DNA from 4 places in the Chryseobacterium paludis genome. Region 1 is predicted to be linked to each of the others. Evidence: riboswitches for the same ligand, from Rfam matches in the RefSeq annotation. Region 1 holds a riboswitch; each other region holds the start of a gene.
What was found. A riboswitch is a leader RNA that binds a small molecule or an ion and turns the genes downstream of it on or off. The one in region 1 is predicted to bind cobalamin.

Region 1 (3,225 bases):
TTTACAGGCGTTACGTACTTCTTTTCCAGAGGGTTCATATTTTGAGGATCCGCAAGGGGGATACAGCATTTGGGGAAGCTTATCAAAAGCAGTTGATATGAAGATGTTTTATAGGTATTGCGATGACCAGAGGATTTTATTTACCCCAGGAGAAATCTTTAGTTTGACAGATCAGTTTAGTCATCATTTTCGGATTGTTTTTGCTGACCGTATTACTTCTCACAGTTTAATATCTTTGAAAAATGCAGGCGAGAAAGTTAAAGAGCTTTTATAGCTGTTTTTTGCAATATAGTATACTTTTAACCTGACTTTTTTCAAAATGAAACAGGAAGAGGTGATTATGAATTTTAGTTTTCTCTCAATTCGCATGAGATCTTTTTTGATATTTATAGCATATGTTTTTTCTAAAAAACGTCCTTAGCATTCCTTTTCGACAATTTATTTTTATATGATTTTTGTCATTTAGTTATTTTTTTAAAATTTTGAATTACTTTTAATTGTCATATTTACAGGCTGTTGTAAAATCCTAACGCTTGTTCGTGAATTAATATATTAACGTTTCAATAAAATAGTTATATTTACCACCAAGGAGTTCATTTAAACTTCTTTATCAACCGAAACTGGTTACACTTAGCTGTGAATTAAAAGGGAATCGTGTGTAAATCACGAACTGTCGCGCAACTGTAAGTAACACTCAAAAGGTTTTTATCAATCAAGGTCCACTGTTCGCTCTTGTGAATGGGAAGGACGATAAAAATCGTTACAAGTCAGGAGACCTGCCTATTTCGAATTGACGATGCTTTCGCGATCTGAAGCTTATAGTCAGGTATGATACGTTTTGATAATCGTGCACAACTTTTTCTGGGTACATTATCATAATTTAGAGATAGTTTGTAGTATTAGCTTTTAAAGTTATGCTGTATCTATAACTCTGGCGTATCACCCCTTTCCATAATTTTCTCTCTTACAAAGTATTGTGAAGTTTATCACCCTCTTTTTATAATGATTTATAAACATTAAAAAGATGATTGTATACCCATTCAGCCGTTCGCTAAGGTTTATAGGTCGTTTGATTAATTTAACAGAATTTAAAAAAGATAATTTTTTAAATTGTTGATGGTATGTGAGTTAAATACATTAAAACGAACAATAATATTAAAGATGAGTAAAAATGTTAGTTTAGAGTCTGCCGGATTACGGTTTCGGGAGGCGATGCAAAAAGAAAGTCCTCTTCAGATTGTAGGAGCGATCAATGCTAATCATGCATTGTTGGCACAGCAGGCAGGTTTCAATGCCATTTATCTTTCAGGAGGAGGGGTTGCTGCAGGTTCTTTAGGAGTTCCCGATCTGGGAATAACAACCCTTGAAGATGTATTAATCGATATTCAACGGATAACCAACGTATGTGATCTGCCATTATTGGTGGACGTGGATACGGGCTTTGGTCCTTCAGCATTTAATGTGGCAAGAACTGTAAAATCCTTAATTAAAGCTGGAGCTGGGGCTTTACATATTGAAGATCAGGTAGGAGCAAAACGTTGTGGACACCGTCCTGGTAAAGAAGTAGTGAGTAAAGATGAAATGGTAGACCGCTTAAAAGCTGCGGTTGATGCAAGGACAGATGAAAATTTCGTTATCGGAGCAAGAACAGATGCTTTTGCGAATGAAGGATTAGAAAGAACATTGGAAAGAGCAGTTGCTTACAAAGAAGCCGGGGCAGATTTTATATTTGCGGAAGCTGTTCCTGATTTAAGCTATTACCAAAAATTTGTCGATGCAACAGGTATTCCCGTATTAGCCAATATCACCGAATTTGGAATGATCAGAATGTACACTGTTGATGAACTTAAAAGTGCTGGAGTAGGTTTGATTTTATATCCACTTTCGGCCTTCCGTGCAGCGAATAAAGCTGCTCAGAATGTTTATGAACATATCCGAAAGGATGGCACTCAGGTTAATGTACTTGATACTATGCAAACCCGCGACGAGCTTTACAAAAGTATCGGCTATCACGACTATGAACAAAAATTAAATAACCTATTTCAAAAGAACAAAAATATCAATGAATAATGAACCTATTTTTAAGCCCAAAAAAAGCGTAGCGCTTTCGGGTGTAACAGCTGGTAATACTGCTCTCTGCAGTGTTGGTAAAAGCGGAAATGATCTCCATTACAGAGGTTATGATATTTTGGATCTTGCGGAAAAAGCACAATTTGAAGAGGTAGCTTACCTTCTTATTTATGGACAATTACCAACAGCAGCTCAATTAAAAAACTATAAAGCCAAATTAAAATCATTGAGAGGACTGCCTCACTCTGTAAGAAATATCTTAAAAAGTATTCCGGCAGCTGCACACCCGATGGATGTCATGCGTTCAATGGTTTCAGCGATTGGAAGCATTCAGCCTGAAAAAGATGATCATAATGTAGCAGGAGCAAGAGATATTGCTGACAAATTATTGGCATCATTCAGTTCCGGGCTTTTATATTGGTATCACTATACTCATAATGGGAAAGAGATTGATGTAGAAACTGATGATGATACTATTGGTGGACATTTCCTGCACTTGTTGCATGGTAAAAAGGCTCCTGATTCTTGGGTAAAAGCAATGGAAGTATCCCTTAATCTCTATGCCGAGCATGAATTTAATGCTTCTACTTTTACTGCTCGTGTTATTGCTGGTACATCTTCAGATTTCTATTCCTGTATAACAGGAGCAATCGGAGCATTAAGAGGCCCTAAGCATGGCGGTGCTAATGAAGTTGCTTTTGAGATCCAAAGCCGTTATAATTCTCCTGATGAAGCGGAAGAAGATATTAAAAAACGGATTGCCAACAAGGAAGTAATTATTGGATTCGGACATCCGGTCTACACCATATCAGATCCAAGAAATGTAGTGATAAAAAAAGTAGCTAAAGAACTTTCCGAAGAAGCTGGAGATATGTTGCTTTATAATATTGCAGAAAGATTGGAAAAAATCATGTGGGACGAAAAGAAAATGTTCCCTAATCTGGATTGGTTTTCAGCGGTATCTTACCATTTAATGGGAGTTCCCACCTTAATGTTCACTCCATTATTTGTCGTTTCGAGGGTAACAGGATGGAGTGCTCATATCATCGAGCAGAGACAGGATGGAAAAATTATTCGTCCAAGTGCCAATTATACAGGGCCTGAAAACAAAGATTTCGTTCCTATTGGAAGCAGATAATAAATTCAATTCAAATA
Region 2 (3,225 bases), 110 kb from region 1:
TATGATGTATTTTTTTAGGATGGTTGCCGAAATTCCAGTGTTTAAAACAAAATAAGGATCCAGGGCGTCTTCTCTTTTTTCATCGGTTGTGGTATATGTAAGACCGTTAAATAAACCTTGAACATAAAATTTTAAGAAATCGTACTGATAATCAAAATTTCCAAAAACTTTATGAAGTGGGACATATACCATCTGGTTCTTAGTTTCTTTGTTAATTGATTTGGCAAAGGTATATCCAACATTGAATCTGAAATGGTGTTCATTGAATTTTTTATCAAATGTAATCTGAGATTCTAAACCATAAGATTCCACCTTGTTGATATTTACAGGAGACCAATAACCGTATTCTGTAGGAAGCCAAACAATATTGTCTGAAATATTAAGATAATATGGGCTTAATGTAAGTTTAAACGCACCAAATTTAAAATCATGATCCATATCTATCTGGAATGATGTTTCTGGTTTTAAATCAAGGTTTCCCCCGGGATTCCAATACAGCTCATTGAAAGTAGGAAATCTGAAGTTTTTGGATATATTCAAACCTACGCTGTACCATTGTAGAGGATCCCATTTTCCGGAAAATGAATAAAGCAGAGGTGCATTTATATTTTCAACAAAATCTTTTTTTACTCCAGCCTCAAAACGCAGATCTTTCGTTGGGAAATAGCGTAATAATCCAGCCACAGATCCCACATTTCTACTTACATTTCCAATTCCCTCTGTTTTTATACCTGGGATGACGGGCTGATATCCTTCTCCTTTATTCACCTGAAATTCAGTAATTACATTAAAATTCAGTTTTGGAACAATGAAATAGTTAAAATCATTTTTAAAAATGTAATTCTTTCCTGTAGATCCACTTGTTTTTGGAGCGTTATAATTGCCGAAATATTGAAAGTTTTCTTCTGTATAAGCTGCTTTTAGGCTATTCGAAAATTTACTTTTATTGATGTCCCAAGAAAGTAAGCTTCTGGTACTTTGTGTCTCATATCTTGTTCTGTTCCCATTTTCGACAAAAATGGGATAGTTTTGAGCGGAATCAAAAAACTGACTTTGCCACGAAAGGGTTTGATGATTGGCAATTTTGTATGATATACCAACATTAAATGTTGTATTGTAATATTTCCCGTTTCTGTTTAGGTAATTTTTCTCTTCAACTTCATAATCATTCTGACTGATCGAGTGATTTCCCGAAACTTTAAAACTGAACTTATCATTGCTATAGGCAGCTTGAGCAAAATTATTAAAGGTGTTAAAAGAACCTGCCTCAGAATATAAAGATGCTTTGAAGCCATCATTAAAGCCTAAATTGTTATTGAGGTGAATGCTTCCTCCAATAGCACCACTTCCATAAATGACACTTCCACCACCTGCTTTTATTCCGATCTGATCATATCCGAATAAAGGGATATTATTAATGTCTCCTTGTCCAAGAAATATGGAGTTAATATTAATCCCATTCCATACAAAAGCAGTCTGTTGTGCAGTTGTTCCCCTAAATGAAGGCGAAGATACAGCACCACGGCCATTTTCTTTAATGTAAACGCTGGACTGGAAACGTAGAAGCTCTGAAAGATTGGTGGAGTTTTTTTCCACATCTTGTGGAGTAATCGTATTTACCTTATGAAAAAGCTTTACTTTATTCATTTGGTTGTCAAAAATATACACGGTGTCAATTGCTTTCTCCTGTCCCAGACAAAAAAAATAGGCAGATGACGATAAAAGTAGTACTAAAGTTTTTTTCATACTATTTTACTTTTCCTCCGAAAGCAATATATTTTTGATATTATCATTTTGGCAGGTCTCCTGACTTTCGCTTTTCTATACCTTCCCGTTTGCACAGTGGTTTGTTATAGAATATGATAGTTGCGATTTACAGTTGCGGGGACAGTTTGGGTTTTCCACCCAATTCCCTATTATTTTCAATAGCTTGAAAACCAAAATTTTTGCAAAGATAAGTTTTTAAAAAGAAACGCCAATTTTATCTATTAAAATGTGTTTTTTTAAATCAGAAATCACGAAATATTCTGTTATTAAATGATATTGATAAGCAAATTTAAACTTTCATGATTTTACTCTTAGTGATTATAAAAACGTAGCATCAAAATAGAAAGGTAGTAGATCTTTAATGGAATGAACTTTTACAATCTCATCATTCATGCTTGAGAAATAAAGATCAATATTTTCATTTTGCTTTGTTTCGTACTCCATTAAACTTTGTCTGCACGCTCCACATGGAGGGATAGGAGGATTCTTTTCAGAAAATTCTTTAGGTCCGCCCACGATAAAGATCTTTTTGATCTTTTGATCCGGAAAGTTAGCACCAACCCAGAATAAAGCTGTTCTCTCAGCACAAAGTCCTGAAGGAAAGGCTGCATTTTCCTGATTGTTTCCAGAGAAAATTTCACCGTTTTCCAGCAAAATGGAACAGCCAACAAAAAACTCAGAATAAGGGGCATAAGCATTTTCACGAGCTAGTTTCGCTCTTTCGAAAAGTTTTTTTTCTATATCGTTCAGTTCGCTACTATTTTTAAAGTATTCATAGCCGATCTGTATGTCTTTTTTCATATATTGGAGCCTAAAAAGGGGGGATAAAATTAGTTCTTTTTCAGCACGTAGGCAAGCCAATTTTATTCAGTCATTTAATATTAAAATCCAAAATAGATAAAGATGTTATATACTCCAATACAGTTTAGAAATGTTGAACTGAAAAACCGTTGGGTAATGTCTCCCATGTGTATGTATTCGTGTGAAAACGGATTAGCAAATGACTTTCATTTTGTCCACTATGGAAGTAGATCCCAAGGAGGAACAGGATTAGTAATGGTTGAAGCAACGGGTGTTGAACCTCGTGGAAGAATTACCAATAAATGTATGGGTATCTGGAATGACGAACAGGCGGCAAAGCTTCAGAAAATTGTAGAATTCATTCATTCAAATTCTGAAAGTAAGATTGGAATCCAGCTGGCGCATGCTGGAAGAAAAGGATCTACCTGGAATAATATTCAGATTCCCATGGAGGAAGGATGGGAAACTCTTGCTCCAAGTCCAATTCCTTATCATCCGACTGAAAGAATTCCACATGTTTTAACTGTTGAAGAAATTAAAGAACAGGTTCAAAATTTTAAGACTGCTGCAAGAAGAGCTGTTAAAGCTGGTTTTGACATCATAGAAATTCATGGGGCACATGGTTATTTGATCCATCAATTTTTATCTCCACTTTCT
Region 3 (3,225 bases), 840 kb from region 1:
TCAGGTTTTAGAAAAGCATTTCCAATTACCGTATAATACAGATCATTGAAAGTAGGCATCCTGAAAATTCTCTTGTAAAAAGCTCTTATGGTTATCTCCTTAGAATTAAAAGGCTGATAGGACAGAAATGCCGCTGGTGTCCATTCTGTTTTATCCGGAGATTTAGAATTTTTCTCAACTTCTTCACTTACAAAAGTACCCAGAACACTTCCTAAAAATTTGAACCGCCGCCACTGGTAAGTCGTCGCAAAAGCCATTAATGTAGTATAACGGGTAGGGTAGGAAAAATTAAACAAATTGGCATCCAGATTATTATACTGAAAATCTACACTCGCACTTATATCCCAGTTGGATGTTATAGAATACATATTGGATGAAGAAACATATACTTCACGCTGGATATAACTGTTGCGAACAGGAAAAGCCGCTTCTGTAGAAACTGTATCTGCATAAAAAGTATAATCGTAAGCAAATTTTGCTCTAAGCTGTGTTTCAAATTTCGGAAATAGTTTTTTCCTTAAACTGGCTTGAACAAAGTAGCTTTCATCCCGCAATCTTTGTCCCCGTGCACCAAAACGATTATTAACAATCGCTGCCGGAATTCCACGATCAGACAGATAACCATATCCTCTCACACTCCAGTTTCCATCTTTTAAATCCCCATGAAGACTTGTTTCAAACCTTTTTGATTTAATATCAGAATCAAATCTTTTGGCAATTGTATCATTGGCAATTTCTCCATCAGGATATTTCTTTCTATATCTAAATTTATAAACTCCGTCACTTTGTATAAATTCAGAGCTGAAGCTTGCCGATATTTTCTCAGATATTTTTTGTTCTAACCGAAATGAAGGATTAAATAAATCAATGGAACTGTTTTTAAATCTTACGACAAGATTGGTTTTTTTATTTCCTTTAAAAGTTGGGATTTTTGGCTGCAGATAAATGGAACCCGAAGAACCAAAATCTTTTGCAGGCTGAAAAATTTCACTTTTCTGCCCGTTATAAAGAGAGATTTCTTCAAGATCATCAAGAGAAAACCGCCCTAAATCCACAATCCCATTTTGAGCATTTCCCAACTGGATACCATCATAGAAAACACCAACATGCTGGCTTCCCATGCTACGGATATTGATGGTTTTCAGACCTCCGATCCCGCCATAGTCCTTAATTTGAATCCCCGCAAAATACCGGAGAGCATCTGCTACGGAATGGCTGTTAAGTCTCTCTAATTGTTCTCCCGATATTACCTGTGCCGGAAGGATCTCTTTAAAGGTCTTTTTCTGAATATGTACAGGAACAATGACCTGTTCTTTAATAGTATCCCTCGACTGAGAAAAGAAAAGCTGAGCGAATAGCACAAGAATTGTGATAATCGTTTTATTCGTTTTATAAAAAGTAAATTTTGGTTCCATTAGCTCATTGAGAATAATTTTAATGCTAATGGATATAAGAAAGCAGCAACGATATTGTACAGCTATAACTGCACAGAATCATTGTTGTCCTAAGCTTTATTCCACGAAAGCATCAAACTTTAATCTTTCCGGCAGGTCTTCTGACTTACTCTATTTTTGAAATCCTTCCCATTAAAAAAACAGTGGATATATGCTTCAAAAACTTTTGTAGAGCTTACAGCAGCGGGTCTGTTCCGGATTTACACCGGATTCCCTTTTAAGAGCTTTTTATGGCTCACCAGAATCCGGCAAAGATAGAAAATTCTGCTTAGAAACAATACGGAATCTAACAAAATGACAATCAACCACATATAAGCTAACGTTCCGTTACTATTGCAACGGAATGTTGTGTGTGATTCTGAACACAGACTGTAAGTCGGCGAACGGAGTTTGGAAGTGGGGTGAAGAATCCCGATTAAGATTTACTTTATTCATTCATTAGATTGTGATTATAGAGATTGCTCCTTTGTCGGAATGACATTCCGGAGAGAATACAGAAGCTTAAAAAAAAATCCTCTAAAGCATAACGCTCTAGAGGATTCGCTAAAAAAAATACATGATTATGAATATTGTACTATTCCTAATCACTCACAAAAATGAACAAAAATTATTTCCAAAAATTCCATACTTTGCCATCAAACATGGCAAAAGTCTTACTTCTTACGTCATAGCATATCGTTCCCGGATATGGACTTGGCATTGCCTCTACATTAGAGACATGGGGAAGGATCAATGCTTTAGTATCGGATTCCAGAACCAACGCTCCTCCTGTAGCAGCAGAAGTCGCGGCGCCTATGATCACACTGTTTACAGAGGCTGCCTGTGGGGTGGATGTGTTAAAAGTAACCGAAGCAGTATCGCCGGGATCACTGAAGTTTACCACTCCCGAACTGGTAACACCCTGTATCATCTTGTTATACATTCGTATCGTTCCCACAGAAGGAGTGGAGTTTGCCTCTGTTAATACCGGAAGGATGATCCCTTTGTTTATTCCTGTAGGAAAATCCAGGATACCGCTCCCTCTTATCGTTTCCGTTTCTACACCCATCTGAGCTCCGGCAATACCTGCTATACACAATGCCACTATAGATAAGGTTTTCTTTATATTGCTTATGCTGTTTATATTTTTCATTATTCTGCTTTTTTGTTGATTGATCTTTCCGCAGACCGATTAGTCATTACACGATTTTTCAATACATTTCCATGAGGTTCCGTTGTATAAACTGAAACAGTTTTTAGAGGTATCATAGATCAGCATTCCTGCTACAGGCTCGGTGATCTTACCGGGAACTGTTCTAGTAATTACCAGCCCGTTGAAGCCTGACTCCAGTGCGATAAAACCATTAGGAATCTTAGCCGGCCAATCCTTCTGCAAAGAACTGTACCCTGACATACCCATCTTTGTAAAAGCGGTAGGAGTCGCCGTAGAAGCCGGCTTCGTACAGGTAGTTATCACACATTCCCCTGTAATAGTAAATGTGCTTGGAGGTGAATCACAGCTATTTACCGTATCTCTATAACTAACCGTATACACTCCCGCCTTGCTTACGCTGGTAGGGTTGGCTACTTCAGCTCCCGTACTGTCCCGCCACATCGGGACCAGATTATGGGGATTAGGATTTAAAGGCACCACAAAGCTGTTCAGATTAATAGATCCGCTTCCACAAGGAACAGAAGTACGGGTAAGAACCGGGGCTACTTCGGCATGACAATTAAAGATCACTTTACTGATACTGTTATAAGTACCTGAATCTTTACCGAAATTAAGAGA
Region 4 (3,225 bases), 2.5 Mb from region 1:
ATGATTCAAAAGGACAAGGCAGAAAAACCCTTTTTGAAAATGCTAAAATTTCCGAAAACAAAGGAATCAGCAGCGATGGCCCTATGTTTCCTGCAGGTAAGGGATTCAAATCTATATTCTTTATAGTTGCAAACAAAAAAGCGAAGGAACAGACCGAAAATATCATTGAAACCAATAATTTTCTAGTAGAAGAAGCTGATAAAAAGAACATTTATAAAGATCCTGGGTTCGTGCTGGATAAAATTTTATTGAACGATTTTTATACTTTGGATTTTAATAGGATTAGAAGATAATGTCCTGCATATTGAACCGTCTTTTTAAATATTTCAAACAAAGTTCAACCTTTTTACAGGTCATCTAAAACCAATAACTAATATTAAGGATTTAGAGTTATATAATTATCTTCCGAAAAGTATTTAATTTATATATTTGATGCATCAAAAATTTTTCATAATGATTTCCGTAAATAAAGCAGTCTATTTATCAGCCTTCAGTTTATTCTCATTAGCTTTTGTAAAAGGCCAGCAAAAAATTCCTTTTGGAGTGGTAAAGGCTGAAGAAGGTTACGCGAATGTTAGGGTTGCCAAGGATAATTATAGAAAAATTGTTGATAAGATCAGAATGCGTAAAGGAGATGTCTTTCTTTATGTAAAACCGGCTCCGGGAGAAACAGAATGGTTATGGATCAAATATCCCGAAAAGCAAGACACTGAAAAACCTTTTGTGAGATATGAGAATCTTGACAAAGAAGGTATGGTGAATAAAGAACGTGTAGCTTTTATTGATCAGCTTCCTCAATACACACCGTCCAAATCCAAAAACGGAAGATCCCTTATTTTCACTGACAATAACAATCCTAAAATACCTACTGCCCAAAGAAATAAGGTTATCATTGATGTCTATCCTTCCAATGCCAGTTATAGGAAACAGGAAAAAGATGCGGATGGAACAATCCTTACTATTGATAAAGTAAAACCTTGGGGTATCAGTAAAGAACTTCCTGAAGGGATGACAGAAATCAAGTCTATCCGTGTACAACAGGTTGGAAGAGGTTCCGTTTTTGTAAGAGAAGCTATTAAAAATATGTTCCAGCCGACTATGGATTTCAATAACATTAGTGTTGCTGCTATTGACAATGATAACATTTTTCTTTATATGATCAACGGTTCCGGGGAAAACAGATATACCACGCTCTGGACGATCAGACAAGGAAAGGTTGCTCACCAGATTATTTTTAAAAATCCTGAATAATTCACTATACTTCTCTGTATTATCCTTATTTTTGTCATTGAAAAAGTTTTAACGCTTATTCATCACAGGAATTGGTTCTGTTTAATCACAGATTAATAGGGAATCGTGTGAAAATCACGAACTGTCGCGCAACTGTAAGTAACTAAAGTCTTTATAATAAACCACTGTGCAAAAGCATGGGAAGGGATAAGGATGTTACAAGTCAGGAGACCTGCCACTTTCTATAAACAAGAAACTTTCGCGGCTTGAAGTTTATTGATCTGATGGATTGTTTCAGGAATTTCACCTTTCCTGTTATTATTCTGTTTGCTTCAATATATTTCATTTCGCTTTAATTTAATAATGAAATATGACTACAGAAGAAAGAATTCAAGCATCCGAAACCAGAATCTTTAAAGCGGTTTTCCCTAACACAACCAATCATTATGATACTCTTTTTGGAGGTACAGCGATGCAATTGATGGATGAAGTGGCATTTATTACTGCTACACGTTTTGCAAGAAAAAGAGTGGTAACTGTAAGCAGCGACAAAATTGACTTTAAGAAACCTATTCCTGCCGGAACTATTGTCGAGCTGATAGGAACGGTTTCTCATGTTGGAACAACAAGTATGAAAGTAAATGTAGAGATCTACACGGAACAAATGTATTCTTATGAAAGAGAAAGAGCTATTGTGGGAGACTTTACTTTTGTGGCTATCGATGAATTTAAAAAGCCTGTTCAAATACTATAATTAGATGAGAAACGCAAGTCAAATTGACTTGCGTTTTCTTTATTTTAAAACTTTTTCGGTCTCTAAACTTCTATTAAGCAGAAGCTGGAAAGCTTCACCCATTTCATCAGAAGCTCTGCTTATTGCATTTTCCAGCATATTTCTGATTTGACTCTCGGTTACTTTTGCTTCGGTCCAGCTTTTCCCCGAAGTATGTGAGTTAAGAATAAATGGCATAATACGGTCTATTGCACAGGCAAAAATAGCATCCGCAGTCTGCTCTTCTTCAAACTCCAACCATAGATTGAAAAACTCTGAACGTAAAGGTTCATCTAAAATTCCAAAAATATTCTGAGCTGATAATTTCTCTCTTTCAAATTTGCCAACCATTGCTTTCTCATCAAATAAGAATGTATCACCAGCTTCAATTTCTACCAGATCATGGATAGAAAGCATCCTTATAACTCTTAACAAATCGATATCTGTCCTGTTTTTAGCATATGGAAAAAGTACCTGTGCCAGTATTATTATCTGCCAAGAGTGTTCAGCAGTATTTTCCCGTCTTGAATCATCTGCATTATAATTTCTTCTCTGCACATTTTTTAAAGCATCTACTGCTAAAATAAAATCGATCTCTTTTTGTATTTTCATTTTAATCTTCTTTATAGTACTGTTTGATCGGATATTTTTTTGATTTTACGATCCACTTGTTATTGATCTTTTGTCGCTTTGTTACTTTTACGAATTCTTCACCACCCATTGCATCTTCTTCCAGCTCGTAAACTTTATCTAGTCCTTTTTTCGGAATTACCTGATACTCTGTTGTTAAATGCCAGCAACATCCGGATTTAGAAAATGTAATTAATCTCTTTCTTTTAGGATCTGTTTGAAACATTCCCAGATTTTCAAAAGCAAGAGTAGTTAATTCATCACTGATAACGAATTGTTTTTTTGTAGAATTGTAGACATATACATCATAGGATGGACCACCATAACTGCTTTCATTCCCATTTCGTATTGCAATATCTTCTGAACCATCAAAATTAAAATCTTCAAAAATCAATGGACTTTGCTCATCATATAATTGAATAACATTAACACTTGGTTGCTGCTCTTTATTCAAATAAAAGTAAAGATCATCAGAGGTTAAAGTCTGAATAGTACGTAATGTTTTTTTATCTTTTAGTTCTACTATCCCGCTTCCACTACATTTTTCTGCGTCACAATCATTTACCGTAATCACTGCATCATAGTGATTTGAT

Region 2: linked by a shared signal. The riboswitch ahead of NG806_RS20960 (TonB-dependent receptor plug domain-containing protein) and the one ahead of prpB (methylisocitrate lyase) in region 1 are both predicted to bind cobalamin.
Region 3: linked by a shared signal. The riboswitch ahead of NG806_RS17565 (TonB-dependent receptor plug domain-containing protein) and the one ahead of prpB (methylisocitrate lyase) in region 1 are both predicted to bind cobalamin.
Region 4: linked by a shared signal. The riboswitch ahead of NG806_RS09660 (acyl-CoA thioesterase) and the one ahead of prpB (methylisocitrate lyase) in region 1 are both predicted to bind cobalamin.

What each region holds. Positions count from the first base shown of each region.
Region 1 is NZ_CP099966.1:4,714,055-4,717,279, forward strand. It holds gene NG806_RS21460 (aminotransferase-like domain-containing protein) at 1-274, shown strand, start outside; cobalamin riboswitch at 605-798, shown strand; gene prpB (methylisocitrate lyase) at 1,162-2,070, shown strand; gene prpC (bifunctional 2-methylcitrate synthase/citrate synthase) at 2,063-3,208, shown strand.
Region 2 is NZ_CP099966.1:4,607,094-4,610,318, forward strand. It holds gene NG806_RS20960 (TonB-dependent receptor plug domain-containing protein) at 1-1,746, opposite strand, end outside; cobalamin riboswitch at 1,780-1,957, opposite strand; gene NG806_RS20965 (cytidine deaminase) at 2,086-2,568, opposite strand; gene namA (NADPH dehydrogenase NamA) at 2,671-3,225, shown strand, end outside.
Region 3 is NZ_CP099966.1:3,876,576-3,879,800, reverse strand. It holds gene NG806_RS17565 (TonB-dependent receptor plug domain-containing protein) at 1-1,415, opposite strand, end outside; cobalamin riboswitch at 1,529-1,712, opposite strand; gene NG806_RS17560 (hypothetical protein) at 2,062-2,586, opposite strand; gene NG806_RS17555 (hypothetical protein) at 2,626-3,225, opposite strand, start outside.
Region 4 is NZ_CP099966.1:2,177,350-2,180,574, forward strand. It holds gene NG806_RS09650 (hypothetical protein) at 1-293, shown strand, start outside; gene NG806_RS09655 (hypothetical protein) at 454-1,251, shown strand; cobalamin riboswitch at 1,307-1,484, shown strand; gene NG806_RS09660 (acyl-CoA thioesterase) at 1,601-1,984, shown strand; gene NG806_RS09665 (HD domain-containing protein) at 2,024-2,614, opposite strand; gene NG806_RS09670 (XAC2610-related protein) at 2,616-3,225, opposite strand, start outside.